Regions from separate parts of the Cryobacterium sp. W22_MBD10_FK3 genome, predicted to be linked through region 1. Evidence: predicted binding sites of a transcription regulator. Region 1 holds the regulator's gene; each other region holds the start of a gene.
What was found. The regulator HspR, encoded in region 1, represses chaperone genes until heat shock. The targets are predictions, from matches to a motif close to AAGTTGAGTCNNNNNGACTCAACTT.

Region 1 (7,164 bases):
CCAGGCACGGCTCGGCGCCCACGGTGAGCCGCCCGCGCATGAGGCCGCGTACCGCGGCGACAGCATTCTGGGCCGCGGCGGCGCTGGCCAGGGTGCGGAGCGCATCCGTGAGCAACGCCTGGCCGGCGGCGGTGAGCTCGACCCTGCGGGTGCTGCGGATGAACAGCGAGGTGCCGAGCTCGATCTCCAGCGCCCGGATCGAGGCCGACAGGCCCGACTGGGAGATGTGCAGCAGCTCGGCCGCCCGGGTGAAGTGACGTTCGTCGGCGACCGTCACGAAGTGTTCAAGCTGGCGCAGTTCCATTCAGTAAGTCTATGACTCAGTGCGCCCCCGCTCAGAAGCTCCCGCTCTGACCCGCACCCCGTCCCCGGCCGCGAACCGTGCGGAAAGCACCCAAGAACACCGCAGGACGATGCTTGACGGTTTGGGATATACGAACGTTCTGATAGCCTGGGCGGCATGACGACGCGACGCTACGATCCCGAGCGGGCCGACCGCATCATCGACGCCACGCTCGACCTCATCGCCGAGCAGGGACTGGCCGGCGCCACCTACCGCACCGTCGCTGATGCCGCCGGGGTGCCGCTGGGCTCGATGACCTATCACTTCCCCAGCCGCGGCGACCTGCTGTTCGCGGCGTTCTCCAGGTTCGCCGATGTGGCGTTCACCCCGCTGGACGACGCCATGGCCGACCCTGACGAGGACCCCCGCGAGCAGCTGGTGCGCATCGTGCTCACCGACGAGGGCCTGCGCGATCGGATACTGCTGGCCGAACTGTACGTACTCTCGTTTCGCGAGGAGCGCTACGCCGAGCTGAGCAGGGACTGGATGCGCCGGGCGCGCGACGCGATCTCGCCCCGGGTGAACAGCGTGATCAGCGCGAGCGGGGTGAGCCCCGCCGTGCTCGACGCCGTGCAGGAGGGGCTGGGCCTGCACCGCTACTTCCTGCCGGAGGAGTACCCCGAGTCGGTCGTGCGGGCCACCTTCGACGCCCTCATTCCCGCAGCGGACACCCACACCGACGGTGGAGCGCCGGCATGACCGGGCCCGCGAGCACCCGGTCCATTGCCGGACCGGGCGACCCGGCCGGCCCGGCACGCCTGTTGCGCTGGCGGGCGGCCCTGGTGGTCGCATTCTTCGGCACCGGGCTGAGCATGGCCACCTGGGTCTCCCGCACCCCGGCCATCCGCGACACCCTCGACGCCAGCACCGGCGAGATGGGCCTGATCATCGCCGGCCTCTCGGTGGGCTCGGTGATCGGCATCGCGGTCGGCGGGATCCTGGTGGCCCGCCGCGGCGCCCGGTTCGTGGTGGCCTGCGGCATGGCGAGCATCGTGCTCGGCCTCATTGTCGTGGCGGTCGGCGTGATCGCGGCCGAGGGCCTGCTGGTCGCCACCGGCCTCGCCTTCTTCGGCTACGGCATGGGCTCGGGTGAGATCGGGCAGAACGTCGAGGGCGTCGAACTCGAGGTGGCGATGGGCCGCAGCGTCGTACCGGGCCTGCACGGCTGCTACAGCCTGGGCATCTTCGTCGGCGGCCTCCTCGGGCTGCTCGCGAACAGTCTGCACCTGCCCGTGCTCGCGCACCTGATCGGGGTGGCGGCCCTCACCGCCGCCGGCACCCTGTGGCTGGTCGGCCAGCTGCCGCCGCTGACCGGCGCGACCCCGGTCATCGCCGCTGGGCATGCCTCCGCCGGCGATGCCGGGCGGGCGAGCGGTGGTCGACGACTGCCCTGGCTGGATGCCCGCCTCCTGGCCCTGGCCGCGATCATCCTGGGCATGGCGCTGGCCGAAGGCTCGGCCAATGACTGGCTGCCGCTGATCGCCGTGGACGGTTTCGGGCTCACCGCCGCGGTCGGCTCGATCGTCTATGCGTCCTTCGGTCTGTCGATGGCGATCGGCCGGCTCTCCGGTGGGCGCATCATCGACAGATTCGGCCGAGCCCCGGTGATGCGCGCGAGCGCGGTCACGGCGGCGGTGGGCATCGGCCTGGTCTCGTTCTCCCCCGTGCTCTGGCTCGCCGGCGTGGGCGTGCTGCTCTGGGGGTTGGGTGCGTCGCTCGGTTTCCCAGTGGCGCTGTCGGCGGCCGGCGACGACCCGGCGCACGCCGCCAAGCGGGCCAGCGCCGTCGCGACGGCCGGGTACGCCGCGTTCCTGGTGGGCCCGCCGATCCTCGGCCTGCTGGGCGAGCAGGTCGGTCTGCGGGGCGCCATCCTCGTGGTCATGGTCGCGGTACTGGCCACGACCTTCTTCGCCGGTGCGGTGCGCCAGCGCACCTAGCCTCCGCAAACCGTGAGCAGAGCACGCAAAAACGCCCGCGAAGGTGCTTGACTCACCGTTCGCGGAGCTATTTGTCGAGCGGGCGCCAGATCACGATCTGGTTGGACCGGCGGGTGCGGGTGCCTGCGCGCATCGAGATGACGTCGCCGGCCGGGCCGGCCGCGAAGACCCGGCTACCCGGACGGTTGAGCAGTTCGTCGGCCAGCGCCGTTTCCAGGTCGTTGACGCGACTTTCCAGTGCCCGCACGGTGTCCTCGAGCGCGAGAATGCGCCGGATGCCCTCCAGGCTCACGCCCTCGGCACCCAGGTCCGCGATCTCCCGCAGCCGGGCCACGTCGCGCATCGAATAGCGGCGCGAGCGGCCCGGCGTGCGGCCGGGACTGACGAGGCCCAGGCGGTCGTACTGCCGCAGGGTTTGCGGGTGCATGCCCGCCAACTCTGCGGCGGTGCTGATCACGAAGACCCGGGTGTTCTCATCCATAGGGGTGTCGCTAGCCCTTGGCCCTGGCGAGCAGTTCGTCGCGCGGGTTCTCCTTGGGCAGCGCCTCGTTGAACGCGAGCAACTTCTCCTCGGCGTCTTTCGACAGGTGCGACGGCACGGCCACCTGAACCTCGGCGAGCAGGTCGCCGGTGCCCTTGGGGGTGACCACGCCACGGCCCTTGACCCGCAGCACCCGACCGCTCGGGGTGCCGGGGGCAACCCGCAGCTTCACCGGGGGCCCACCCAGGGTGGGCACCTCGATGGTGGCGCCGAGGGCGGCCTCGGCGAACGTCACCGGCACATCCACCCGCAGGTTGAGGCCGTCACGTTCGAAGACCGGATGCTTGCGCACGGTGACGGTGAGCACGATGTCGCCGTTCTCGCCGCCGTCCGGGCTGGGTTGCCCCTGCCCGCGCAGCTTGATCTTCTGACCGTCGGCGACGCCCGCGGGAATCTTGACCTTGATCGGCCGACCCTCCTGCGTCTGCAGGGTGATCTGATCGCCGTGGGTGGCGGTGATGAAGTCGACCGTGGTCGACGCGATCACGTCGCGCCCCCTGGTCGGCCCGCCGGCGCCGCGGAAGCCGCCGGTGGAGGTGCCGAACCGGCCACCGCCACCCTGGGCGCCACGGCCGAACATGCCGCCGAGGATGTCGTCGAAACCGGCCTGCTCGTAGGAATAGCCCTGTTGCCGGGCTCCCCCACCGAACATGCCGCCGAAGACGTCGTCGAAGCCACCTTGCTGGCCGCCCTGGCCGGGGGCGGTGAAGCGTGCCCCACCGCCCATGGCACGCACGGCGTCGTACTCCTTGCGCTGTTCGGGGTCACCGATCACCGAGTGGGCCTCGCTGATCTCCTTGAACTTCGCCTCCGCCGCGGGGTTACCCGGGTTGGAGTCGGGGTGGTACTTACGAGCCAGCTTGCGATACGCCTTCTTCAGGTCGGCCGCGGAAACGTCTTTCGAGACCCCGAGAACCTTATAGAAGTCCTTGTCGAACCAGTCCTGGCTAGCCATCGCTCGGTACCTGCACGACGACCTTGGCTACCCGCAGCAGCGAGGATCCGAGGTAGTAGCCGGTCTCGACGACGTCGCCGACGGTTTCCACGTCGATGTCAGGAGTGGGCATCTGGAAGATGGCCTCGTGCACGGTGGGGTCGAACACGTCGCCGACCGAGCCGTAAGGCTTGAGGCCGATGCGCTCGGTGCTGGCGCGCAGCTTCGCGGCGATGGTCGCGAAGGCGGAGTCGCCCTCGAGGTCGCCGTGCTTCTCGGCCCGGTACAGGTCGTCGAGCACCGGCAGCAGCACCTTGACGACCTCGCCGGTGACGCGCTCGCGCTCGATCTCCCGGTTGGCCTCGGTGCGCTTGCGGTAGTTCGCGTACTCAGCGGTGACCCGCTTGAGGTCGGCGAGGTGCTCGCTGGAGGGGTCGGCGGCCTCGAGGTTGGCCGCGTCCAGGATGTCCTGCACGGTCAGCTCGTCTTCCTCGATGCCTTCGGCGGTCGCGGCGTCGTCGGTGTCAGGGGCGTCGCCCTGCTTCACCTCCGAGGCCTCGGTCGCGTCGACCGCCGCGGCCAGTTCGGCCTCGGCGTCGGTCGCAGCGTCGGGCCCGCCCGCCGCGGGGGCGCCCGATTCGGGCGCTCCCGCAGCAGCGTTCTCGTCTTCGGGACGGAAATCGTCCGGACGGTTGACGTCTGTCATTACTTCTTCGCTTCGTCCTCGTCGTCGACAACCTCGGCGTCGACAACGTCTTCGTCGGAGTTGGCCGACTCGGTGGTCGGCTCGGTGCTCTCGGACGCGCCGGCCGCGGCATCCGCCTGGCTGGAGGCGTAGATGGCCTCGCCGAGCTTGCCCTGGCTCTCGTTCAGCTTGTCGAACGCGGTCTTGACCGCGTCGTCGTCGTCGCCGGCGAGAGCGGACTTGAGAGCGTCGACGTCGCCCTGCACCTCGGACTTGACGTCCTCGGGCAGCTTCTCGTCGTTCTCCTTGATCAGCTTCTCGATCGAGTAGGCGAGCTGCTCGGCCGTGTTGCGGGTCTCGGCCGCTTCGCGACGACGCTTGTCCTCAGCGGCGTGCTCTTCACCCTCGCGAACCATGCGCTCGATGTCTTCCTTGCCCAGCGCGGTGCCGCCGGTGATGGTCATCGACTGCTCCTTGCCGGTGCCCTTGTCCTTGGCGGACACGTGCACGATGCCGTTGGCGTCGAGGTCGAAGGTGACCTCCACCTGCGGGATGCCGCGCGGCGCCGGCGCGATGCCGGTGAGCTCGAAGGTGCCCAGGTTCTTGTTGTCGCGGGTGAACTCGCGCTCGCCCTGGAAGACCTGGATGGCCACGGACGGCTGGTTGTCATCGGCCGTGGTGAAGGTCTCGCTGCGCTTGGTGGGGATGGCGGTGTTGCGCTCGATGAGGCGCGTCATGATGCCGCCCTTGGTCTCGATGCCGAGGCTCAGCGGGGTGACGTCGATGAGCAGAACGTCCTTGCGCTCGCCCTTCAGCACGCCGGCCTGCAGCGCGGCGCCCACGGCGACGACCTCGTCGGGGTTGACACCCTTGTTCGGGTCCTTGCCACCGGTCTCGGCTTTGACGAGCTCGTACACGGCGGGCATCCGGGTGGAGCCACCGACGAGAACAACGTGCGCGATGTCTTCGACCTTTACGCCGGCTTCACGGATGACGTCCTGGAACGGCTTCTTCGTGCGGTCGAGCAGGTCCTCGGTCATCTTCTCGAACTGGGCGCGGGTGAGCGTCTCGTCGAGGTTGGCCGGGCCGTTCTCCGTCAGCGACAGGTAGGGCAGCTGGATGCTGGTGGACATGCTCGAAGAGAGTTCCTTCTTGGCCTGCTCCGCGGCTTCCTTGAGGCGCTGCTTGGCGATCTTGTCCTTGGAGACGTCGACGCCGGTGGAGTCCTTGAAGCGCTTGATCAGGTGATCAACGATGCGCTGGTCCCAGTCGTCGCCACCGAGGCGGTTGTCGCCGGCGGTGGAGCGCACCTGGATGGTGCTGAAGTCGTCGTCCTTGCCCACTTCGAGCAGGGACACGTCGAAGGTTCCGCCACCGAGGTCGAAGACCAGGATGAGCTCGTCTTCCTTGCCGCGGTCGAGGCCGTAGGCCAGGGCGGCCGCGGTGGGCTCGTTGATGATGCGCAGCACGTTGAGGCCGGCGATCTCGCCGGCTTCCTTGGTGGCCTGACGCTCGGCGTCGTTGAAGTAGGCCGGAACGGTGATGACGGCATCCGTCACCTTGTCGCCCAGGTACTGCTCGGCGTCGCGCTTGAGCTTGGCGAGGATGCGGGCGGAGATCTCCTGCGGGGTGTACTTCTTGTCGTCGATGCCGACGGTCCAGTCGGTGCCCACGTGGCGCTTGACCGACGAGATGGTGCGGTCGACGTTGGTGACGGCCTGACGCTTGGCGGTCTCGCCGACGAGTACTTCGCCGTCCTTGGTGAATGCGACGACGGAAGGCGTGGTGCGGAAGCCTTCAGCGTTTGCGATGACGGTGGGTTCTCCACCCTCGAGAACGGCCACCACCGAGTTGGTGGTTCCGAGGTCAATGCCGACTGCACGAGCCATGTGAGAGTATCTCCTTCAAAAGATTGGGTTCAAGGCGTATTTCTAAGACTTGAGTGTTGCTGGCTCAAGTGTGGCACCGCCCGAAAACCGAGTCAAGCTGAGCCGGCCAAAGTTGAGTCGAGGAGGCTCAACTCTCAGCATCTTCACAAGAAAGGGCCAGCTGAAGATGGTGGGAGAATGACGTGTGCCGCCCTCCTCCTCTCCCAGCCCCGACCCCACCGCGGACTCCGTGCGTCGGCGGGCCGTGCTGGCCAAGCTCCCGCGGATGCACCGGCTCGACGGTTCGGCCATCCGCGTGCTGCTCGTCGACGACGAGGACACCCTCACCAACCTGGTGAGCCTGGCGTTGAGTTACGAGGGGTGGCTCGTGGACGTGGCCCACACCGGGCAGGATGCGTTGCGCGCCTACCGGGAGAACCGGCCCGACGTCGTGATCCTCGACATCATGCTGCCCGACACCGACGGGCTCAGCGTGCTTCGGCACCTCCGCACGGGCGGGTCCACCACGCCCACCCTCTTCCTCACCGCCAGGGACTCCGTGGACGACCGGATCATCGGCCTGACCGCCGGCGGCGACGACTACATGACCAAACCGTTCAGCCTCGAGGAGTTGGTGGCCCGGCTGCGCGGGTTGTTGCGCCGCGCCGTGCAGGCCGTTCCGGATGAACAGGCCGCGCTGGTGGTCGGCAGCCTGAGTCTCGACGAGACCAGCTATCAGGTGCGGCGCGGCGACGCCGACATCATGCTCACCACCACCGAGTTCGACCTGTTGCGCTTCTTCATGCGCAACCCCATGCGGGTGCTCAGCCGGGCCCAGATTCTCGATGAGGTCTGG
Region 2 (7,164 bases), on a different contig from region 1:
TCTCCACCTCGGTCGGCGCCGGCGAGGTGCTCTGCGTGCTGGGCGACAACGGCGCGGGCAAATCCACCCTGCTCAAGATCCTCGCCGGTGTGCATCCGCACTCCTCCGGTGAGCTGCTGCTCGACGGCCGGGCCGAGCGCTTCACAGGTCCGCGGCACGCGCTCGACGCCGGCATCGCCACGGTCTACCAGGACCTCGCCATCGTGGGGCTGATGCCGGTCTGGCGGAACTTCTTCCTCGGCGCCGAGCTCAGCGCAGGTTTCGGACTGTTCTCGCGGCTCAGGGTCGCCGAGATGCGGGCGATCACGCTGGCGCAGCTGGGCCGGATGGGCATCGACCTCCGTGACGTCGACCAACCCATCGGCACGCTCTCCGGTGGGGAGCGGCAGTCGGTCGCCATCGCCAGGGCCATCTACTTCGGCGCGAGGGTCGTCATCCTCGACGAGCCCACCTCGGCGCTCGGCGTGAAGCAGGCCGGTGTGGTGCTGCGCTACGTGGCGCAGGCCCGGGACCGGGGCCTCGGTGTGGTGTTCGTCACCCACAACCCGCACCACGCGTACCCGGTGGGAGACAGATTCCTGGTGCTCAACCGCGGCGCCAGCCTCGGCGAGTTCGACAAGGCGGGCATCAGCATCGACGAGCTGACCCGGCTGATGGCCGGCGGCGCCGAACTGGAGTCGCTGGCCCGGGAGATCGAACGGGGCTGAGCGTTCCGGCCGGGTGAGTGCCGGCTGCGGGGCCTCATCCGTTTCGGGGGATTCCGAGGCGGCGCCATCGGCCGCACCTGGATTGGTTGCTACCGTCTGCCGCGTGAGAACCCCGCAGTAGTCGAACACCGACAGGGCACGGCCCTGGAATTGGAGCGATAGTCATGGCAACAGGAACAACCCCGATACTGGATGTGGCGGCCGAGATCAACGCTGTCTCGCTGGCCCGCACCGACCTCGACCCGCGCGCGCTGATGATCGCAAGGATCGCGGCCCTGGTGGCCGTGGATGCGCCCGTCGGCTCGTACTTCTTGCACGTCGGACCGGCAGCGGAGGTGGGGCTGACCGTCGATGACATCGAGGACGTGCTCGTCGCCGTGGCCCCGATCGTCGGCACGCCGCGGCTGCTCTCGTCGGCGCGCAAGATCGTGGAGGCCTTCGACCTCGCGATCCAACTCGACTCCGAAGGCGACACCCAGTAACGCCGGAGTCCCCGGCGGCGACATCCTCGTGCAGCACCTCCAGGCAGCACCTCCAGTAAGGAGCACCTTGTGAAGAAGCCCATCGTCGTCATGGCTCTGCTGGTGCTCCTTGCCGGATGTGCCGGTGTTGACAGCTCCGATTCCTCCACGAGCAGCTCCACCCCGTCGGCCTCGTCCACGGCCACAGCGACGGCCGGGCAGACGGCAGCACCGCCGACCGCCGCGCAGATCACCTGGGCCGGCACGGTCTGCAGCGACACGACCACCGTGAAAAACGACGTTCAGGGGCTCGCCACGGCGGCAGCTACCGGCGGCGACTCGGTGGGCACCGCGGTATCGAAGCAGATGGACACCGTCTCCGCTTCGACGAGCGCGCTGGTCGACACGGTCACGTCGCCGCCGGAGAACATGGGCAACGATCCGGAGCTCAAGGCCGTGCAGGACTCGATCGACACTGTTGACCAGTCCCTGAAGACCCTCCAAGCCAGCGCCAGCGCGGTGCAGGGAACCACGGGTGCCGCCCTGGTGGATGCGCTGGCAACGCTCGTCGGCGACACCGGCACCGTGCTCTCGGATGTCGCCGCCACCGTGCAGACCATCACGACGGCGATGCAGGACACCTCGAGCACCCTGGGCCAGGCCTTCCGCGCCGCGCCCGAGTGCGCCGACCTCACCTCCTGACGCCCCGGGCGTTGTTTGAGCTTGTCGAAACCCGGCGACGCGGTCTGCGGGTCGGCTTGCTGAACTCGACGCGGCAGCGCGCGGGAGCAATTCAGGGAAATGTCAGGATGCTTCGGGAATGAAACTCGGGCCCAGGCGTTGACTTGAGTCGAGGGCACTCAACTTTGGGGCTCAGTTCCGGGTCCGGCCCTCGCTCAGATTCCCCAGGAGGTTTCCTTGCCTACATACTTCGGCCCCGCCGGTTCCGAGAACGGCTCGTTCGACGAATTCCTGGCCCGCTACCTGCAGGGCCAGCGCGCCCAGGGCGGACGGCCCATCGAGATCACCCGGCTGCTCAGCCGGCGCACCCACGAGCTCCTCGTGCAGGCCGCGCAGTTCGCGGTCGACCACGGCCACGCCCACGTCGACGCCCTGCACCTGCTGCGCGTCATGGTGGAGCAGGAACCCGCCGCCTCGGCCATCCGCCGTGCCGGCGGCGACCCCGCCGCGATCGCGGCGGACGCCGAACAGCGCCTGCCCGAGTCCAGCGAGCGGGAGTCGCAGTCCGCGCCCGGCCTGACCCCGTCGGCCCAGCGCGCCCTGCTGGATGCCCACCAGGTCGCCCGCGCCTTCGGCTCCACCTACATCGACCCCGAGCACCTGTTCTTCGCGTTCGTGGTCAACCAGGATTCGCCCGCCGCCCGTGTGCTCGCCGAATCCGGCGTCACCGCCGAATCGCTGCAGGCCGGCGCCCAGCAGGCCGAGGCCGACGAGGCCAACGCCGCAGCGGGCAGCACGGCCGGCACCTCCGACACCCCGATGCTCGACACCTACGGCACCGACCTCACCGAACGCGCCCGCTCCGGCAAGCTCGACCCGGTGATCGGCCGCGGCGACGAGATCGAACAAACCGTCGAGATCCTCTCCCGGCGCACCAAGAACAACCCGGTGCTGATCGGCGAGGCCGGCGTGGGCAAAACCGCCGTGGTCGAGGGCCTGGCCCAGGCCATCGTCGACGGCCTGGTTCCCGAACAGCTGCGCGGCAAGCGCGTCATCGCACTCGACCTGCCGGCCATGCTCGCGGGCACCCGCTACCGCGGAGACTTCGAGGAGCGCCTCACCAAGACCATGGATGAGATCAGCGAGCGAAGCGACGAGATCATCGTCTTCATCGACGAGCTGCATACGGTGGTCGGCGCCGGTGGCGCCGGCGAGGGCGGCATGGACGCCGGCAACATCCTCAAGCCCCGCCTGGCGCGCGGCGAGCTGCACGTCGTCGGCGCCACCACCCTGAACGAGTACCGCAAGGTCGAGAAGGACCCCGCGCTCGAACGCCGCTTCCAGCCCGTGCGGGTGGGGGAGCCGAGCATCGAAGACGCCGTGCTGATCCTCGCCGGCCTGCAGGACCGCTACGCCGAGCACCACTCGGTGCGCTACACGGATGCCGCGCTCCGCGCCGCCGTCGAGATGAGCGCCCGGTACATCCCCGACCGGTTCCTGCCCGACAAGGCCATCGATCTGATCGACCAGGCCGGCGCCCGCGCCCGGCTGGCGCTGGGTTCCCGGGTCGACATCGAGGGGCTGCGCGAACAGCAGACCGCCCTCGAGACCGCGAAGACCCTCGCGGTCGCCGCGGAGGCCTACGAAGAGGCGTCCCGCTTGCGGGACGAAGCCGAGGCGCTGGCGGAGTCGATCGAGGCCGCCGTGGCCAGTCAGGGTGTGGATGCCGGTGTGCCGGCACCCTCCGCCGTGGTGGACGAGGCCGAGATCGCCGCGATCATCGCCCGCGCCACCGGCATTCCGGCTAGCCGCCTCACCGCGGGTGACCGCGAACGCCTCGCCAAGCTCGAGGACGACCTGCACCAGCGGGTCATCGGCCAGGACGACGCGGTGACCGTGATCGCCAAGGCCGTGCGGCGCAACCGCACGGGCATGGGTGACGCCCACCGCCCGGTCGGCAGCTTCCTCTTCCTCGGCCCCACCGGCGTCGGCAAGACGGAGCTGGCCAAGTCGCTGGCGGAGTCGCTTTTCGGCGACGAGAAGGCCATGCTGCGCTTCGACATGAGCGAGTTCAGCGAACGCCACACCGTCAGCCGCCTGGTCGGCGCCCCTCCCGGCTACGTCGGCTACGACGAGGCCGGCCAGCTGACCGAACACGTGCGACGGAACCCCTACTCGGTGGTGCTGCTCGACGAGATCGAGAAGGCCCACCCCGACGTCTTCAACCTGCTCCTGCAGGTGCTGGACGACGGCCGGCTCACCGACGGCCAGGGCCGCACCGTCGACTTTCGCAACACGGTGGTGATCATGACCTCGAACATCGGTTCAGAGGTGCTGGCCAGCCGGAGCGGCGCGCTCGGTTTCACCGCCGACCTGGACGGAGCGCACAACGGCTTCGGCTCGGAGAAGGCGCTGCGGGACCGCGTGATGGCCAAGCTCCGCGAGGCCATGCGGCCGGAGTTCCTCAACCGGATCGACGAGGTCGTGCTGTTCCGGAAGCTCGATCAGCCACAGCTGCGCCGGATCGTGCGGCTGCTGCTGACCCAGACCGAGGCGCGCCTCGCTGCCCAGGGCCACGCGCTCACCGTGAGTGAAGCGGCCGTGGACTGGATCGCCGAGACCGGCTACGAACCCGAGTACGGGGCCCGGCCGCTCCGCCGGGTCATCCAGCGCCAGCTTGACGACAGGATCGCCGACCTGCTGGTGGCCTCCGAGCTCGGCGCCGGTGGAGTGGTGGCGGTCACCGTCGCCGACGGCGCCCTGCGGGTCGCCGCCGAACCGGCGCGGATGCCGCTGGCGGCGTAAAGATCGCCCCCGAAACGCCCCGGCCGGAACCTGCACAGGTCCCGGCCGGGGCTTTTCGGCCGCTCGGACGCGGGCGGAATCCGCTCGTGACGACCCGCGGAGCTGACCGAAACTCATCCGCATCGCCAGCGACTAAACTGGTCGTTTGATTTGAGAGGTGTTTGAGTGGTTGATCAGGAGCTCGCACGGGAACAGGACTACGTCGCAACGCTGTACGCGCGACTTGACGCACTGCAGCGGGAGGCCGAGGGCCAGCTGAAGGCCGTGCGGATGCTCGACGTCGGTGGAAACCACCAGTCCCGCTCCGAACGCGACACCTTCGCCCGCACCTACGAGGACCGCATCGTGCAGCTGCGCGAGGTCGACGACAGGCTCGCCTTCGGCCGGCTGGAAACCGCCCCGGAAGACGGCGCCCCGGTCTACAGGTACATCGGCAGAGTGGGCCTGCGCGATGAGAACCTGCAGCCGATCCTGCTCGACTGGCGGGTGCCGCAGGCCAGCGCCTTCTACCAGGCCACGGCGGCGACGCCGCTCGGAGCCCGCTCGCGCCGCCACCTGCTCTCCAGCGGGCGCCGCATCATCCGCATCGAAGACGAGATTCTGGATGCCGCGCTGCTGGACGGCGACACCGCCAACCTGCACCAGGGCGAGGGGGCACTGCTCTCGGCGCTCACCGCGCAGCGCACCGGGCATATGTCCGACATCGTGTCGACCATTCAGGCCGAGCAGGACCGCATCATCCGCTCGGAGCTGAACGGTGTGCTCGTCGTGCAGGGTGGCCCCGGCACCGGCAAGACCGCCGTAGCGCTGCACCGGGCCGCCTACCTGCTGTACACCCACCGCGACCGGCTGCAGAACTCCGGGGTGCTCATCGTTGGCCCGTCCACCTCGTTCCTGCAGTACATCGAAGCCGTGCTGCCCTCGCTCGGCGAGACCGGGGTGGTGCTCGCCTCGGTGGGCCAGCTGTTCCCCGGCGTCGAGGCCAGCCACGAAGACGCCCCGGCCGTCGCCGCCCTCAAGGGCCAGACCTTCATGGCCGACCTCATCGCACGCGCTGTGAAGAGCCGGCAGAAGGTGCCGGCCGCGAGCCAGAAGCTGCTCGTGAACGGCGACACCCTGGTGCTGGTGCCCCAGCTGATCGAATCGGCCATCCACCGGGCCCGCTCCGGCGGCAAGCCGCACAACGAGGCCCGGGTGGTTTTCGTCAAGCACGCCCTCAACTCGCTGGCCCGGGAATGGCTCGAGCAGCTGAAGAGGCAGGGCCGGTCGATGGACGACACCGACCTGCCCATGCTGCGGGAAGACCTGCGCCTGGCCGATGACGTGCGGGTGGCGCTGAACACAGCCTGGCTGCCGCTCACGCCACAGAAGCTCGTGCAGGACCTCTACGCCCGCCCGCAATGGCTCGAACAACTGACCCCACGCTGGCGGGCTGCTCAGCGCGCCCTGCTCTACCGCCCGCGCGATGCCGAGTTCACGATCGCCGACATCCCCCTGCTCGACGAGGCGGCCGAACACCTCGGCGAATACAGCGCCGTCGACGCCGCCCAGAAGCGCGAGGCCAAGGAACAGCGCAAGCGCGACATCGAGAACGCCGAACTGGCGATCAAGAACATGGACGTGAAAGGCCTCGTGAACGCGAAGGCCCTCGCCGACAACTTCGCCGAGCTCGGCGACCGGGCCACCACGGCCGAACGCGCCGCGCTGGATCGCAGCTGGACCTACGGCCATGTGATCGTGGACGAGGCCCAGGAGCTCTCGCCCATGCAGTGGCGGTTGCTGATGCGTCGCGGGCCCCGCCGGTCGTTCACCATCGTGGGCGACATCGCCCAGGCCGCGGCTGCCGCCGCCGCCAACAGCTGGCGGGAGGCTCTCGCCCCCGTGCTCGAGGCCTCCTTCGAGGCCGACCGCTGGCGGTTGGAAGAGCTCACGGTGAACTACCGCACGCCCAGCCAGATCGCCGAGGCCGCCGAGAAAATGGCGGTGGCGCATGGCCTGCCGATCACGGCGTCTCGCACAGTGCGCGCCAGTGACTGGCCGGTCGACGTGTTGACGGATGCGCTCGACGCCGTGCGCCGCGAACGCGCCCTGGGGGTGGGCGGCACCGTCGCGGTGATCGTGCTCGAGCCCGCCATCGACGCCCTCTATCAGGCCCTCTCCGCCGAATTCGGTGACGCCATCGGCCGGGGTTCGGCCGGGTTGCTGCGCGACATCGCGCTGCTCACCCCGCAGGACTCCAAGGGCCTCGAGTTCGACGCCGTTGTTGTGGTCGACCCGGCCGCGATCGTGGAGGCCTCCGAGCGCGGCGCCGGTGCCCTGTACGTGGCGATGACCCGCGCCACCCAGCGCCTCTACCTGGTGAGCGACGGCCCGTTGCCGGCCGGGCTGGACGACCTGCCCTAGTTTCCGGAGCGCATCCGCAGCGCATCCGCAGCGCATCCACTCTGCCGCCGACTTGGCGCACAACGCCACTTCGCTGCCCGCCATGAGGCCCTGGGGCGGAAGTCGAC
Region 3 (7,164 bases), on a different contig from region 1:
CCGAGCTCGCGCACGAGCATGTAGTCGGGGCCGGGCGCGTAGAAGCCTGTGCACGACACCGTCACGACGTGGGTGATGTCGGCGGCGACCACCCCCGGACAGGCGGCCAGCGCGCGGCGGCCGGCCTCCACGAACAGCGTGGTGGCCTGCTCGATGTAGAGCTCATTGCGCACCCGGGTGCCTGGCACGAGCAGCCGCTGGGTGGCGGCGTCGAAGAACTGCGGATCGGCCGCCTCCGAGTCGAGGGTGAGTTCCTCGATCACGGTGTGGCGGGTATCGATGCCCGACAGGTTGAAGGATGCGGTCACCAACCGCTGCGCCAGCCGGCTGAGGCCGGGCTGGGCGGCGAAGATGTCCCTGACCTGCTCCTGCACAAGGACGGTGGGCGGTACAACGGTCTGGAGCGCTCTCAGCGTGACGGCCATGCCCCAGTGTTACACGCACCTGCGCCGGTGCACATCCCCCCGGCAGATTCTGCGGGAGTTGTGCTTTACGGCAGCCGGTCGAACAGGCGGGTGGCGGTGATGGCGAGCCCAAAACCGACCGCGACGATCGCGGTGACCGCGCCGAGATAGGCCACCGGCGCATCCGAGATGCCGAAGGCCCCGGTGGCGCCGATGCCCGCGGCCACGGCGGTGACGACGGCGGCGAGCACGGCGATCCAGGTCTGCAGTTTCAAGCCCACCCTGGCCGGGGTGGGGGTGCGCGCGGCGCGCTGCCGGCCGCCCGACCGGGTGAGCACGGCTCCGGCGACGCAACCCCAGAAGGCCACCACGAGCAGCGCGGCGATCACGTCGCTGGGCCGGTGCCACAGGCTCACCAGCGTCGACACCCCGGCCGCGACGGCGAACGCCGCGCCGATGGTGCCGGCCAGCCAACGCGTGTGCGGGCTCGCGACGAGGAAGACCACCAGCGCGGATGCCGCCGCCACCGTCGTATGCCCGGATGGGAATGAGTTGGGGATGTAGCCGTCCACGCCGAGTTCGGGGCGGGTGAGGATCACGTTCTTGAGCAGCTGGGTGGTGACCACGGCGGCCATCGCGGCGGCCACGGCGACCACGAGCGGGAACCAGGCGCGCCGCACCGCGGCGATGACGAGACTCACCACAGCGCCGACGGCGACCATCACGGAGGGGATCAGGTCGAGCAGTCGGTGCGTGAGGGAGGCGCCGGTCGTGCCGTCTTCGGCACCGTTGAAGGCCAATTGGTCGATGGCCTGTCCGGTGACGTCCCGGATGAAGAAAATGTAGAGCACCGCGAACGCGGCGGCGCAGAGCAGCGCGGCGCCGATATAGCGGGTGGGGGTGAGGCGGGAGATCGAGTGCACTCTCTACTGTCCCACGGGAGCATGGGTGAACCGTGAAAGCAAGGTGCACAACAGGTGTGCGCCCGCGGCTCGGAGACGCTCGAATCCAGCCTTGACATGGGGCCTCTGCGGCGTAGCGTCAGAATATGTTCAGCAGGAAGACCCGCAGGGAACGCACCGATCGACCGGCGAAGGCCGACCGTGGCTGGGGCCGTTCCCTCGACCGGGGCGGGTTCCCGGGCCTCGAGGGCGACTTCGAGTCCGAGCGTCGGCGTGCCGCGGCGGCCGACCACGACCGGATCGAACCGTACGAGCACGGCGAGGGCGAGATCCCTGTGCTGCCGGCCACGGCGCCCGGTCTCACCCACCCCTGAGGCGTCGGCACGACGAGCAGGACTTGAGCGCATCCGGCGCTGACAGGCGGCAGGCCCCGACGTCGCTGAGTCTTCGCTGAGCGCGAGCGGTCACGGCTTGCCACCGCCGTCGAGCCGGATCAAAATGTTAATAGTTGAGTCGGTCAGGCTCAACTTTGACACCCGGGCCGATCCGGTCGGCCGGTGCCGCCGCAATCGATGAAAAGGAGTTGAACATGGCCATGAACTACGATCCCTTCCGCGAACTGGACCGGTTCGCCGGCGCCTTGATGGATGTGCGTGGGCCCCGCGTGATGCCGATGGATCTCTACCGTTCGGGAGACGTGTACGTGTTGAACGCGGACATGCCGGGCATCGATCCCGGGTCTGTCGACATCGATGTGGACGGCCAGCTGCTCACCATCCGGGGTGAGCGCACCTTGGCCAACCACGACAACGTGAAGTGGCTCACCCGCGAACGCACGGCGGGTTCCTTCCTCCGCCAGCTGAACCTCGGCCAGGGCATCGACCTCGACAACATCAGCGCCACCTACGCCAACGGGGTGCTCTCGGTGACCATCCCGGTGAGTGAGGCCGCCAAGCCCCGCAAGATCGAGGTGAGCACCGAGAAGCAGGAGCCGCTGACGGTGCGCGAAGGAGAGAAGCACCTGGAGCAGTAGCGCGACAGGCCGCAAAGGACAGGATCCTGAGGTTTTATCCCTCGGGTCCTGTCTTTTTGCGTGTTGTACACGCTAAGTTCATACTTCTCTGATCGACTGGTTTTGTAGCATCCGCAGCGTAATCCCCGTAAAGTGCCTAAGTACCAAACGAATGGAAGCTCCGTGAGCATTCGAACGGCCGAATACCCTAGGCCGGATTATTTTCTTCTCCACCTCAGCGACACCCACTTGCTCGCAGACGGCAATCGCCTCTACGGCAGCGTGGACAGCGCCGCACACGTGCAACGATTGTTCGCCGATGTGGAGGCGTCCGGCGGCAGACCCGATGCCATCATCATCACCGGCGACCTGGCCGACAAGGGTGAACCGCACGCCTACGCGCAACTGCGCGACATCGTCGAACCCGCGGCCGCCCGCCTGGGCGCGAAGGTGCTCTGGGTCATGGGCAACCACGACAACCGGGCGAACTTCCGCACCGAGTTGCTCGGCCAGGAGCCCAGCCTGGCGCCGATCGACCACGTCGACTACGTCGGCGGGTTGCGCATCATCACTTTGGACACCACGGTGCCCGGCAGTCATTACGGCGAGATCACCGAGCCGCAGCTGGAGTGGCTCGGCGAGCAGCTGAGTTTCCCCGCGCCGGACGGCACCATCCTCGCCATGCACCACCCGCCGGTGCCCAGCATGCTCGACCTGTCGGTGGCGGTGGAGCTGCGCGACCAGGCCAGCCTGGCGCAGGTGCTCCGCGGCACGGATGTGCGCAGCATCCTCGCCGGGCACCTGCACTACTCATCGACCGCCACGTTCGCCGGCATCCCGGTGTCTGTCGCGTCGGCCACCTGCTACACCCAGGATCTCAACGTGCCCGTCGGCGGCACCCGCGGCCGTGACGGCGCGCGGGCGTTCAACCTCGTGCACGTGTACGCCGACACCGTGCTGCACTCGGTGGTGCCGCTGGGCGAGTTCGAGCCGCTGGACTACATCGACGCCGCAGAAAGCGCCCGTCGCCTGGCCGCCTCCGGCATCGAGATCATGCCTGCGGGAAGTCTGCCCGCATACCGCGAGCCGCCAATGACCAGGCCGATCCCGGTTCTGCGCTGACGTCGCCGTTGCCCAGGCCGAGGGCACTCTCGATGAGGGTGTCCTCGCCGTGCTGGCTTTCGGCGATAACGCTCTCGCGTTCCCACGGGGCCACGATCGGGAAGTAACGCTCGAGGAAGTCGGTGACGGCTTCGGTGCGCACCTCGTCGCTGATCTCGGGGAAGCTGCCGTCGTTCAGGCAGAACATGTCCTGATCGCGGCGCTTGAGTAGCTTGTTCATCTGGCGCAGGGCCAGCTTGAGCGTCGTCTCCACATAGAGCGAGCGGGCCTGGGTCTGCTCCACGGCCCGTCCGGTGGCCAGGGCGTAGTAGTGGTACAGCGAGTTGGTGACCGAGATGTCGGTCGCCGAACGGAACCGGCTCTTCATGGTGCGGGTGAAGTCCTCCGGGAACTCCGCCTCCATCTCCTGCATGACGCTCTTGCGCAGCGGCGCGGCCGTGTGCTCGAGGTGCCGGGTGGTGACCTTGCCGAACCTCTCGCGCAGCAGCGCCCGGTTCACCCGCGCCGCGTTCTCGAAACCGCTGCGGGTGGGGTCGTTCTCGCCCAGGCCGATGCGGGTGGGCGCCTCGATGAACTTGGTGATGCCGCCGGGCGAGAAGAACAGTTCCGGACCGATCGGACGGCCGAAGAACATGTCGTCGTTGGAGTAGAGGAAGTGCTCGGCGAGCCCGGGGATGTGGTGCAGCTGGCTTTCCACGGCGTGCGAGTTGTGGGTGGGCAGCCCGCTGGTGTCGGGAAAGAAGTCTTCGCTGTTCATGATCGTCACCCGCGGGTGGTCGACCAGCCATTCGGGGGCGGGTGAATCGGTGGCGATGAAGATGCGGCGCACCCATGGGGCGAACATGTAGACGCTGCGCAGCGCGTACTTGAGCTCGTCGATCTGCCGGAACCGGGCTTCCGAGTCGTCGCCCTCGCCGACCACGTAAGACGTCATGCGCGCCGCGCGGGCCTTCTGGAAGTCGGCGGAGGAACCGTCGACCCAGGAGAAGACCAGGTCGATGTCGAAGCTGATGTCGCTGACCAGGTCGTCGAACATGTTCTGCAGGGTGCGCCAGGTGCGACCGAACAGGTCGACGGTGGTCTCGCGGGCCTCGGACCGGGGCAGGCGCTTGCGCATCAGGACGTTCTCGACGGGTGCCACGATCTCGTCTTCGCCGAACCGCCACAGTTCGAGCTGGAACGCGGTCTCGGCACCGTAGCGGAGCCGGCCGATGGGTTCGATGCGCGGCTGGTAGACCCTGAAGACGTCGGAGGTGGCGAGAGCGGCCAGGGCGCCGTCGGCGAGCAGGGCCGGGCGGGCGGGGTCGCCGTCGAGGGGTTTGAGATAGAAGGGCGTGTTGCCGAACGCTTCGGCCAGCACCCGGCTGATCTTCTTGCGACGCTTGCGGTTGACGGCGATGACCGGGCGGTTGTGGTCGCCGCGCACCAGCAGGTAGTCGATGCCGGCGGAGTCGAGGGCGTCCGCGAGGGCGAGCAGGTCGCTGACCCGGGACTCGTGCGGGGTGAAGTGGCCGTTGATCAGGGCGATCTCGCCCTTTCGCACCACCACGTCTTCGCGGTCGAAACGGCGGGTGCGGTCGTCGAGGGAGAGCAGCACCAGTTCGGGTTCACTGCTCAGCGAGAGAACCGGCAAGGAGCCGGTGTCCGGCGCGGGTTCGTCGACCTGGCTCGGCGTCGACTCGGAGAAACCACTGCCGGCAGCCGTGCGGGAGTGTCGGGTGGAATCGGTGCGGTCAAAGCGTGCCATGGTCCTCCTTGGAGAAAATTACGTGGAGTGGTAACGGATGCAGGGCTGGCTGCGGGTGCTGAGCGGCTGTACGGGCAATGCAGAGGGTGTGAACTCCGCAGGGCGGGCATCGATGCGCCAGGCCCCGGAGTATGCGCCCGGGTCTCCCGGGCATCCACGCACCGGTCCAGACCGGGCAAGGGCCCGCTGGGAACAGTGACGTTGGTCTAGTGTACGTCGCCGCGGGGGCGGGCTCGTGACCTGCGGGGGTTCGGGCGGGTGTGGTGCCGCTGTGGCGCCCGCGCCCGGCGCCCCAACTGTTCCCGCTCCGGACAATGGCACCCGGTGTGCCGGGTGCAATTGTCCGCACGGGCACCAGTTGCCGGCGCGAGTCGGCGGGCGGGCGGGCGGGTCAGGTGCGGGCGGCGGATGCGGGCGGGTCAGGTGAGGGCGGCGGCATCCGTGGTGGGCAGGCGACAGACGAAGTCGCGGCAGAGGTAGGCGGTGGGGCGGCCGTCGCGGGTGCTGCGGTCGGCGAACAGTTCGAATCCGGCCTCGGCGAAGGCGGCGCACTGGTGCTCGGTGACCACGGCGACCAAGCCCTGGCGGCGCCGCGCCGCATCCACGAGGGCGGTGCCCGCACCCGGGCCAGTAGCACCGGGCCCGGACCGAGTGCCGGCGGCACCGGTGCCGGCGGTACCCTCGTCGGCGTGCGCAGCGGCGGAGGGCTCGGCGTCGGGGGCCGGGGTCACCACGACGAGCTGTTCGATGGGGGCCGTCAGCGTGCTGACCAGCCGCAGGGCGGCGCCGAAGGCGAGCGGGTTGGTGCCGCCGGAGCCGACCAGTCGCAGCATCGCCGCCGTGGCTGCGTCGCGGTAGCGGCCATCCCCGGTGAGCAGATGCAGCCGCCAGGCCGCCGCCGCGATGGCCGAAAGCCCCGACGGGTAGGCCCCTTCCGACGGGTCGGTCGCGAGGTCGAGGCCCTGCGATGTGAGCACCGGGTCGGCGCCTTCCGGCGCGGTGAATCCCTTCCCGGCTCCGGCCAGGCAGCCTTCCACGAGTTCCCCGGCCGCCACGGCGTAGCGCACCTCGCCGGTCGCCGTGGCGAGCTCGAGCAGGCCGCCGGCGAACATGCCGTAGTCCTCCAGGGTGGCGACCGCCGGCGAGAGCCGCCCGTCGATGGAGGCTCGCACCAGGGCGCCATCGGCGCGGCGGTGCAGCTCGAGCAGCCGGTCCGCGGCGCAGCGGGCCAGGTGCAGAGCGGTGTCGTCGGCGAAGGCGTGCCCGGTCAGGGCCAGGGCGCCGATCGCCAGGCCGTTCCAGCCGGTGAGCATCTTGGCGTCCAGGGCCGGCGGGGCCTGCTCGCGCCGGGCGTCTTCGTCGAGGGCGTAGTAGCCGCCCTCCACCCGCGTGCCATTGACTGTGCTCTCGGAGTCCTGGGCGCTGGCGAAGCCGCCGTCGGGCAGCTGGAGCACCGCGCCGAGAAAACCCACCAGTCCCTCGGCCACGATCCGGGCCCAGCGTTCGCCGGTGAGCATCCAGGCCCGGGTGTACAGCTCGAGCAGCTGCGCGTTGTCGTAGAGCATCCGCTCGTAGTGCGGGTCGCTCCAGTCCCGGTTGACGGCATAGCGGAAGAAGCCGCCCTCGACGGGGTCGCGAAGCGGCGACGCGCCCATGCGCTTGAGGGTACGGAGCGCCAGGTCGCGCCCGTCCGCCCGGTCAAGCAGCAGGCCCAGGGTCGGCGCCGCCGGAAACTTCGGGGCGCCGCCGAACCCGCCGAAGACGGGGTCTTCAGCGGTGGCCAGCCTGGCCACGATGTCGGCGAGCCGGGCCTGATCGGGCAGCTCCCCCGCCGTAGCGGCCGGCGCCGGCTGGGCGAGCGCCTCGGCCAGGCCCGCCGCGCTGTCTTCCACGGCGTCGCGACGGGTGGTCCAGGCATCCGTCACGGCGGCGAGCACCTCACGAAACGCCGGGTGCCCGGGCAGCGGCGCTGGCGGC
Region 4 (7,164 bases), on a different contig from region 1:
ACGGCCTGCTCCTTCTCGTCCCAGCTCAGGCTGGGGTCCACCAGGTATTGCGAACCGAGGTTGGAGGTGAGCACCAGGATGGTGTTACGGAAGTCGACGGTGCGGCCCTGCCCGTCGGTGAGCCGGCCGTCGTCGAGCACCTGCAGCAGCACGTCGAACACCTCGGGGTGCGCCTTCTCCACCTCGTCGAAGAGGATCACCGAATAGGGCCGGCGGCGCACGGCCTCGGTGAGCTGGCCGCCCTGCTCGTAGCCGATGTAGCCGGGAGGGGCGCCGACCAGGCGGGAGACGGAGAACTTCTCGCCGTACTCACTCATGTCGATGCGCACCATGGCCTTCTCGTCGTCGAAGAGGAACTCGGCAAGCGCCTTGGCCAGCTCGGTCTTGCCCACGCCGGTCGGGCCGAGGAACAGGAACGACCCGGTGGGCCGGTCGGGGTCGGAGATGCCCGCGCGCGAGCGGCGCACGGCGTCGGCCACGGCCCGCACGGCCTGCTTCTGGCCAATCAGCCGGTGACCGAGTTCGCCCTCGAGGTTGAGCAGCTTCTCGGTCTCGCCCTGCAACAGGCGGCCCACCGGGATGCCGGTCCAGGCGGCGACCACCGCGGCGATGTCCTCGGCGGCGACCTGGTCGTTCACCATCCGCGGGCCCTCCTGCTCGGTCTGCTCGGCCTCGGCGAGTTCCCGTTCGATCACGGGGATGTCGCCGTAGAGCAGGCGGGACGCCTTCTCCAGGTCACCGCGCCGTTCCGCCACCTCGGCCTGGCTGCGGGCAGAGTCCAGGCGCTTCCGCAGGTCGCCGACCCGGTTCAGCGACGAGCGTTCCTTGTCCCAGCGGGCCTGCAGCTCGCCGAGCTTCTCCTGGCGCTCGGCCAGGTCGGCGCGGAGCTTCTCCAGGCGCGCCTTGGAGGCGTCGTCCTTCTCCTTCTTCAGCGCGAGTTCCTCGAGCTTCAGCCTGTCGACGCTGCGGCGCAACTCGTCGATCTCCACCGGGGAGGAGTCGATCTCCATCCGCAACCGGCTGGCGGCCTCGTCGATCAGGTCGATGGCCTTGTCAGGCAGCTGCCGGGCGGTGATGTAGCGGTTCGAGAGCGAGGCGGCGGCGACGAGCGCGGCATCCGCGATCGAGACCTTGTGGTGCGCCTCGTAACGCTCCTTGAGCCCGCGCAGGATCGCGACGGTGTCTTCGACGCTGGGTTCGTCCACCAGCACCGGTTGGAAACGACGCTCGAGCGCGGCATCCTTCTCGATGAATTCACGGTACTCGTTGAGCGTGGTGGCGCCGATCAGGCGCAACTCACCGCGAGCGAGCATCGGCTTGAGCATGTTGGATGCCGCCACGGAGCCTTCGCCGCCGCCGGCGCCCATCAGGGTGTGCAGCTCGTCGACGAAGGTGATGATCTGGCCGTCGGCGTCGTTGATCTCCTTGAGCACGGCCTTCAGCCGTTCCTCGAACTCGCCGCGGTACTTGGCACCGGCCACGAGAGCGGCCAGGTCGAGCGCCACCAGCTGCTTGCCCTTGAGCGAGTCGGCCACGTCACCGGCGACGATACGCTGGGCCAGGCCCTCCACCACGGCGGTCTTGCCCACGCCGGGTTCGCCGATCAGCACCGGGTTGTTCTTGGTGCGCCGGGTGAGCACCTGGCTCACCCGGCGAATCTCGGCGTCGCGGCCGATCACGGGGTCGAGCTTGCCGCTCTTGGCGATCTCGGTGAGGTTCACGCCGTACTGTTCCAGCGCGGTCTTCTGCTTCTCGTCGGTTGCGGGGGCACCCTGCATGTTGGCCATCGAAACATCCTTCGCAATACTTGAGTGGACTCGACTCAAGTTTAAAGTTTAGACGGATGATGGCGGATGCGCTACCGGGAGGCTCAACGGTCGATGATGCGGCCGAGCCGGCTATTTAGCGGCGACCGTGATCAGTTCGTCCCAGTGCGTGGTCGCCCGCGGCGAGACCATCTCCCGCCGCATCGTCCAGGCCCGGTTGGTCTTGAGACCGGCCCGGCCGAGGCCCAGGTTCTCCTGACCGTACTTGGCCGCGATGGAGTCGAGCACGGCACCGGCCGCGAACGGGGCTGGCTCGGTGCCGAAGATGTCCAGGGCCGCGTGCGAGTCCCGTGCCGAGAACTCGTACAGGCTCACACCCACCCGCACATACTGCTGGTCGGCCTGCAACTGCGGGCCGAGCGCGGTGATCGCCGCCCGGTACATTTCCACCGGGTCGTCGGTGGGGTTCGGAAACGCGAGCGAGACGGCGTGGCTGACCTGGTTGTCCCGAAACGCAGAGGTCGAGGCTGTGCAGCCCATCATGTGGGCCAACGACCCCTGCGCGCGCAGCCGGGCGGCCGCGCGCTGGGTGTAGACCGACAGCACCTCCTCGAGTTCGGCCACGGTGCTGATCGGCACCGCGAAGGAGCGGGAGAACTGAATCTGCTCCCGGTCGGCCCGCTCTTCCTCCAGCGGCAGGCAGTCGATGCCGCGCAGTTCCTGCACCACCCGCTCCTGGTTCACACCGAACCGCCGGCGCAGTTGCACGGCGTCGGTGTCGCGCAGGTCGGCGGCGGTGCGGATGCCCATGCCGACCAGTTTCTGCGCCGTGCGGGAGCCGATCCCCCACACGTCGACCACCTCGACCGAGGCGAGAATCGCGGTGAGCTGCTCCGGCGAATACATCCCCAGGTTGCACACCCCCTGCAGAGCCGCGGATGACTTGGAGCCCCGGTTGGCCAGCTTGGCCAAGGTCTTGCTCGGCGCGATGCCGATGCTCACCGGCAGGCCGATCATCTTCTTGGTTGCCAGCTTGATCTCCCGGGCAATCGCACTGACCTGCTCGGCGCCGCCCGTGAGCCTGATGAAACTCTCGTCGATGGAGTACACCTCCTGCGAGGAGGTGTACCGGCCGAGCAGCTCCACACAGCGGGCGGAGATGTCGCCGTAGAGCTCGTAGTTGCTGGACCGGGCGATGACGCCCTTGGCGGCGGCCTCGGCGGCGATGCTCTGCCACGATGCCGCCATGTCGATGCCCAGCGTCTTCGCCTCCTGCGAGCGGGCGATGACGCATCCGTCGTTGTTCGACAGCACGACCACCGGCTTGCCCTCGAGGCGCGGGTCGAAGATGCGCTCGCAGGAGACGTAGAAGTTGTTCGCGTCGACGATGGCGATGGAGGGGGCGTTGCTCACTCGGCGACCCGACGCTCCAGGCCCTCCAGCAGCAGCGCCAAGCCATAGTCGAACTCGTCCGCGAACGCGTAACCGCCCCCGCCGAACAGCTCGGCGCGCGAGCGCGCGATGTGCGGATACAGCTCCGCCGGCGCCGCGACCGTGACGGCGAACGCCTCCTCGGCGCCGTCCCCCGGCTCGAAGGGCAGGCTCGTCTCGGTCAGCGCGAACCCGTACACGTAGGCGTCGATCGCGGAGAACGCGTGTGTCGCGAGCGCGGCGCTGAAGCCCTCGGTCATGAGCACGCCGAGGAGCCTGTCGTGGTGCTGCAGCAGCGCCGGGCCGGGATTGGGGCGCGATTCCATCATCCCCAGCGCCCACGGATGAGCGGTGAGCACCGACCGCGCCGATCGCGCCCGGACGGTGATCGCCTCCCGCCAGCTCTCGCCCACCTCGGGCAGGTCGATCCTCGCGAAGACCCAGTCGGCCAGGTCGTCGAGCAGCGCCTCCTTGCTCGGGACGTGGTGGTAGAGCGACATCGCCTCAACGCCGAGCACCTTCGCGACACTGCGCATGCTCACGGCGACGAGCCCCGCACCGTCAGCGACGGTGGCGGCGGCGTTGATGATCCGATCCCTGCTCAGGGGTGTGCGCGATGCCATAGTCCCATTGTTGCACTTACGCACGTAAGGCCACTCTCGTGATCCACCGTGCTGCCGCTCTTGAATTCTTACGGGTGTAAGACTAGCCTGGCTGGCATCCTTACAGACGTAAGGTGCAGATCAAAGGAGCACCCGATGACAACACGTCAACACCCCACCGCCACCACCACCGCGCTGGTGAACCAGCGGATCCCGGTGCAGGCCAAGCTCGCGGCAGCCTGGACCAGCTTCATGTTCCTCGTCATCTACATCGACTACTTCCACCTCTACCAGCCCGGCGAAATCGACGAGATCCGGGGCGGCGACATCTTTATGTTCGACATCAGCGGCACATTGATGTCAATATTCTTCGCGCTCATAACGATCCCGACCCTGATGGTGCTGCTCTCCACGACACTGCCCGCCCGGGTGAACCGCGCCACGAACCTCGTCGTTGCGGCGCTTTTCATCCCCATCTGCGTGTTCAACGCGGCAGGGGCGTCCTGGGAGTGGGCCTTCTACTACGGCCTCACCATCGGAGTCGAGGTGCTGATCCTGGCCTTCATCCTGCGCTCCGCCTGGACCTGGCCCCGCACCGCACCGCTTTCGCGTTCTCACTAGACACGGTGTCTAGACCCGGTGCAGGCACCTGGTGACGACGCCCCAGACCGATAACTCGCTCAGTTCATGCAACACGATGTCGGGGTAGGCCGGGTTCTCCGGCACCAGGCGCACGGTGTCGCCGTGCAGCCGAAGCCGTTTGATGGTGAGTTCGTTGTCGACGACGGCGATCACGACGCTGCCGTCTCTGGCATCGAGGGACCTGTCGACGATGACCTCGTCACCGTCGAAGATGCCGGCGCCGGTCATGCTGTCGCCGCTCACCCGCACGATGAACGTGGAGGTCGGATCCCTGATCAGGTGCCGGTTGAGGTCGACAGGTCCGTTGTAGTAGCCCTGGGCCGGGGAGGGGAACCCGGCGTGCACGGATTCGAGGGCTTCCTGGATGAAGTGCTGCCCGGCATCCGTCGACACCCCGGCGACCGGCGAGACGAGCGGGTTCTGAGCGTGCACGGCGTGGTTTCCCTTCAGCGACGCGACCTGTCGTTCGCACCACTCTTATTGTGTCGTGCGCGGCGGCTCTCCTGCGCTCAGCCGGCGGCGACCTCCGGCTCCCCGAGCGAGAGCATCAGCCGGTTGGCCCAGTTGAAGAATGATGCCCCGTGGATCGCGTCGGCGATCTCGAGCGAGCTCAGCCCCGCCGCGCGCAGCGCCGCCACATCCGCGGGCCCGAAGGCCACCGGGGTGTCGGTCAGGTGCACGGATGCCGCGATGATGGCGTCCCAGCGGGGATCGATCGTGATGTCGGTGCCTTCGTCGAGCAGGCGCTGCACGTCGCCCGGCCGCTTGGAGTGGTGGCTGGCGAAGCGGGCGTGCACCGAGGCGCAGAACACGCAGCCGTTGTGGCGGCTGGTCGCGGCCGCGGACAGCTCGCGTTCGGCGCGGGGCAGCCCGCCCTTGGTGTTGTAGAAGATGTCGTTGTCGGTGTGGGTTCTGGCCTCGAGCACCTCGGGGTCGCGGGCCAGCAGCGCGAAGTAGGGGCTCTCGGCGCGGCGGCGGTCCACCACTCCGGCCCAGTGCCGGTCGGTGAATTCGTCGACGGGCAGCGGCGGCAGCCACGGCACCCAGCCGAGCTGGTCCTGGGTGAAGCGGTCGGGGCGATCGAGGTCGGGCTGGGCGAGAGTCATCGGTCGGTGTCCTTGTCGGTGTCGGTGTCGGTGTCGGTGTCGGTGTCGGTGTTCACGATGTCCGCGGCGAGTTCAGCGAGGCCGTGCACCACCCGTAGTTGGAACGAGAGGTAGGCGACGAGCTGGGACAGGGTGACGATCCCGGTCACGCTCCAGCCGGCGTCGAGCAGCGCGTCCAGTGCCGCGGGGCTCGCCTCCCGCGGGCGGAAGATCAGCAGGTGGGTGTGTTCCAGGGCGGCGACCAGGCGGGGGCCGAAGAGCTCCCGGTTCTCCTGGGCCACCCGGTAGCGGTCGCCGTCGGTGCTCTCGGTCACGAGCCCGGCCTCGCGGTAGCTGCCGAACGGGCCGTGGCCGGCGCCGCGGGCCAGCTCGGCGGCCAGGGCGGTCGACTGAGCGGGATGCTCGGCCTCCTCGGCGAGCTTGCCGGAGTAGAACGGCCACAGCAGGGCCTCATTGTGCAGGCCCACGGCGAAGGCGGCGATCGTCAACCGTTCGCTGAGGCTGACCTCGGCGTCGTCCACCGGCGAGAACAGGGCGTCGAAGCTGCGTTGGGCGTTCCGGCGGGCGTCGGGGCGGGCGGCGCGGATGTCGGCGAGCGCGCCGGCGCGCTCGGCGCCGAGAATCGTGTCGATGATGTCGACCTGGGTAGTGATGGTCATCTGGTTCCTTTCAGGCGGGGTCGGATGCGCGGGCGAAGTCAGGAGGCGTGCGCCACGGCGGTGTTCACCCAGCCGAGTTCGGGGGCGACACCGGCGGCGATCAGTTCGATCGACCTGAGCACCTCGTGGTGCGGCGGGTCGACGGAGTGCACCTGGAAGGTGATGTCGGTGGTGCGGGCCAGCGCGGTGTCCTGCGCGAGGGTCTCGAGCACGTCGTCGACGGTGCCCAGGTGCGTGTCGAGCCGGCTGATCAGGGTGTCGAGGTCGTCGTCCGGCAGGCTGTGCCCGGCCCGGCGCAGCCCCACGGCGGCACGGCGGAGGCCCGTGGCGGCGTGGCCGCGGGCGCTGTCGCGGTCGTCGGAGACGAAGAGGGTGCGGGAGCCCACGATGCGGGGCGTCACGCCGGCCGGTAACGCGTCGAGGTAGGCGTCGATGATGGGGTTCTGGATGTCGCTGAGCGAGCGGTCCGGCGCATCCGCCGGCCGCGGCTGGGTGCGGGAGAGCATCAGGCCGTCACCGCGGAGACCGGCACGCCGGGCGCCGGCGGCCGAGAACGTCGCCTGCCAGACCCGCTCGGCCAGCAGCGGGGCTTCGGGGTAGAGCGTGTTGTCGGGGTGACCGATCGGCGACCCGGCCCAGGCGGCCAGCAGCACGGCCAGGTGCTCGGTGAAGACCTCGGCCCGGTCGGCCACGTCGAGCCCGAAGGCGGTGAACGATGTGGGCGTTCCGCCGCTGCCCACACCCACCTCGAGCCGGCCGTGCGAGAGCAGGTCGAGCACGGCGGCGTCCTCGGCCACCCGCAGCGCGTTCTCCAGCGGCAGGGTGATGATGCCGGTGCCGAGCCGGATGCGCCGGGTGCGGGCTGCCACATGGCTGAGGAACACCAGCGGGGAGGGCAGCCCGCCCTCGTCCCGGTGGAAGTGGTGCTGGGCGACCCAGGCCGAGTCGAAGCCGACCC

Region 2: a site for HspR is predicted at 2,011-2,035, ahead of ACEN2M_RS03655 (ATP-dependent Clp protease ATP-binding subunit). Genes of this name have one in related genera too.
Region 3: a site for HspR is predicted at 1,812-1,836, ahead of ACEN2M_RS12015 (Hsp20/alpha crystallin family protein). Genes of this name have one in related genera too.
Region 4: a site for HspR is predicted at 1,805-1,829, ahead of ACEN2M_RS17455 (ATP-dependent Clp protease ATP-binding subunit). Genes of this name have one in related genera too.

What each region holds. Positions count from the first base shown of each region.
Region 1 is NZ_JBGQOH010000006.1:162,780-169,943, reverse strand. Features, by position in the region: gene ACEN2M_RS08920 (LysR family transcriptional regulator) at 1-304, opposite strand, end outside; gene ACEN2M_RS08915 (TetR/AcrR family transcriptional regulator) at 461-1,042, shown strand; gene ACEN2M_RS08910 (MFS transporter) at 1,039-2,280, shown strand; gene ACEN2M_RS08905 (heat shock protein transcriptional repressor HspR) at 2,348-2,761, opposite strand; gene ACEN2M_RS08900 (DnaJ C-terminal domain-containing protein) at 2,772-3,776, opposite strand; gene ACEN2M_RS08895 (nucleotide exchange factor GrpE) at 3,769-4,461, opposite strand; gene dnaK (molecular chaperone DnaK) at 4,461-6,329, opposite strand; gene ACEN2M_RS08885 (response regulator transcription factor) at 6,595-7,164, shown strand, end outside.
Region 2 is NZ_JBGQOH010000002.1:146,093-153,256, forward strand. Features, by position in the region: gene ACEN2M_RS03640 (ATP-binding cassette domain-containing protein) at 1-707, shown strand, start outside; gene ACEN2M_RS03645 (carboxymuconolactone decarboxylase family protein) at 872-1,189, shown strand; gene ACEN2M_RS03650 (hypothetical protein) at 1,259-1,870, shown strand; gene ACEN2M_RS03655 (ATP-dependent Clp protease ATP-binding subunit) at 2,087-4,654, shown strand; gene ACEN2M_RS03660 (UvrD-helicase domain-containing protein) at 4,820-7,057, shown strand.
Region 3 is NZ_JBGQOH010000011.1:74,043-81,206, reverse strand. Features, by position in the region: gene ACEN2M_RS12030 (type III polyketide synthase) at 1-425, opposite strand, end outside; gene ACEN2M_RS12025 (phosphatase PAP2 family protein) at 491-1,327, opposite strand; gene ACEN2M_RS12020 (hypothetical protein) at 1,453-1,680, shown strand; gene ACEN2M_RS12015 (Hsp20/alpha crystallin family protein) at 1,896-2,339, shown strand; gene ACEN2M_RS12010 (phosphodiesterase) at 2,502-3,440, shown strand; gene ACEN2M_RS12005 (stealth family protein) at 3,370-5,187, opposite strand; gene ACEN2M_RS12000 (thioredoxin domain-containing protein) at 5,607-7,164, opposite strand, start outside.
Region 4 is NZ_JBGQOH010000028.1:18,446-25,609, forward strand. Features, by position in the region: gene ACEN2M_RS17455 (ATP-dependent Clp protease ATP-binding subunit) at 1-1,787, opposite strand, end outside; gene ACEN2M_RS17460 (Y-family DNA polymerase) at 1,899-3,179, opposite strand; gene ACEN2M_RS17465 (TetR/AcrR family transcriptional regulator) at 3,176-3,820, opposite strand; gene ACEN2M_RS17470 (DUF6326 family protein) at 3,956-4,420, shown strand; gene ACEN2M_RS17475 (LexA family protein) at 4,430-4,834, opposite strand; gene ACEN2M_RS17480 (alkylhydroperoxidase domain protein) at 4,951-5,547, opposite strand; gene ACEN2M_RS17485 (CMD domain protein) at 5,544-6,206, opposite strand; gene ACEN2M_RS17490 (putative FMN-dependent luciferase-like monooxygenase) at 6,245-7,164, opposite strand, start outside.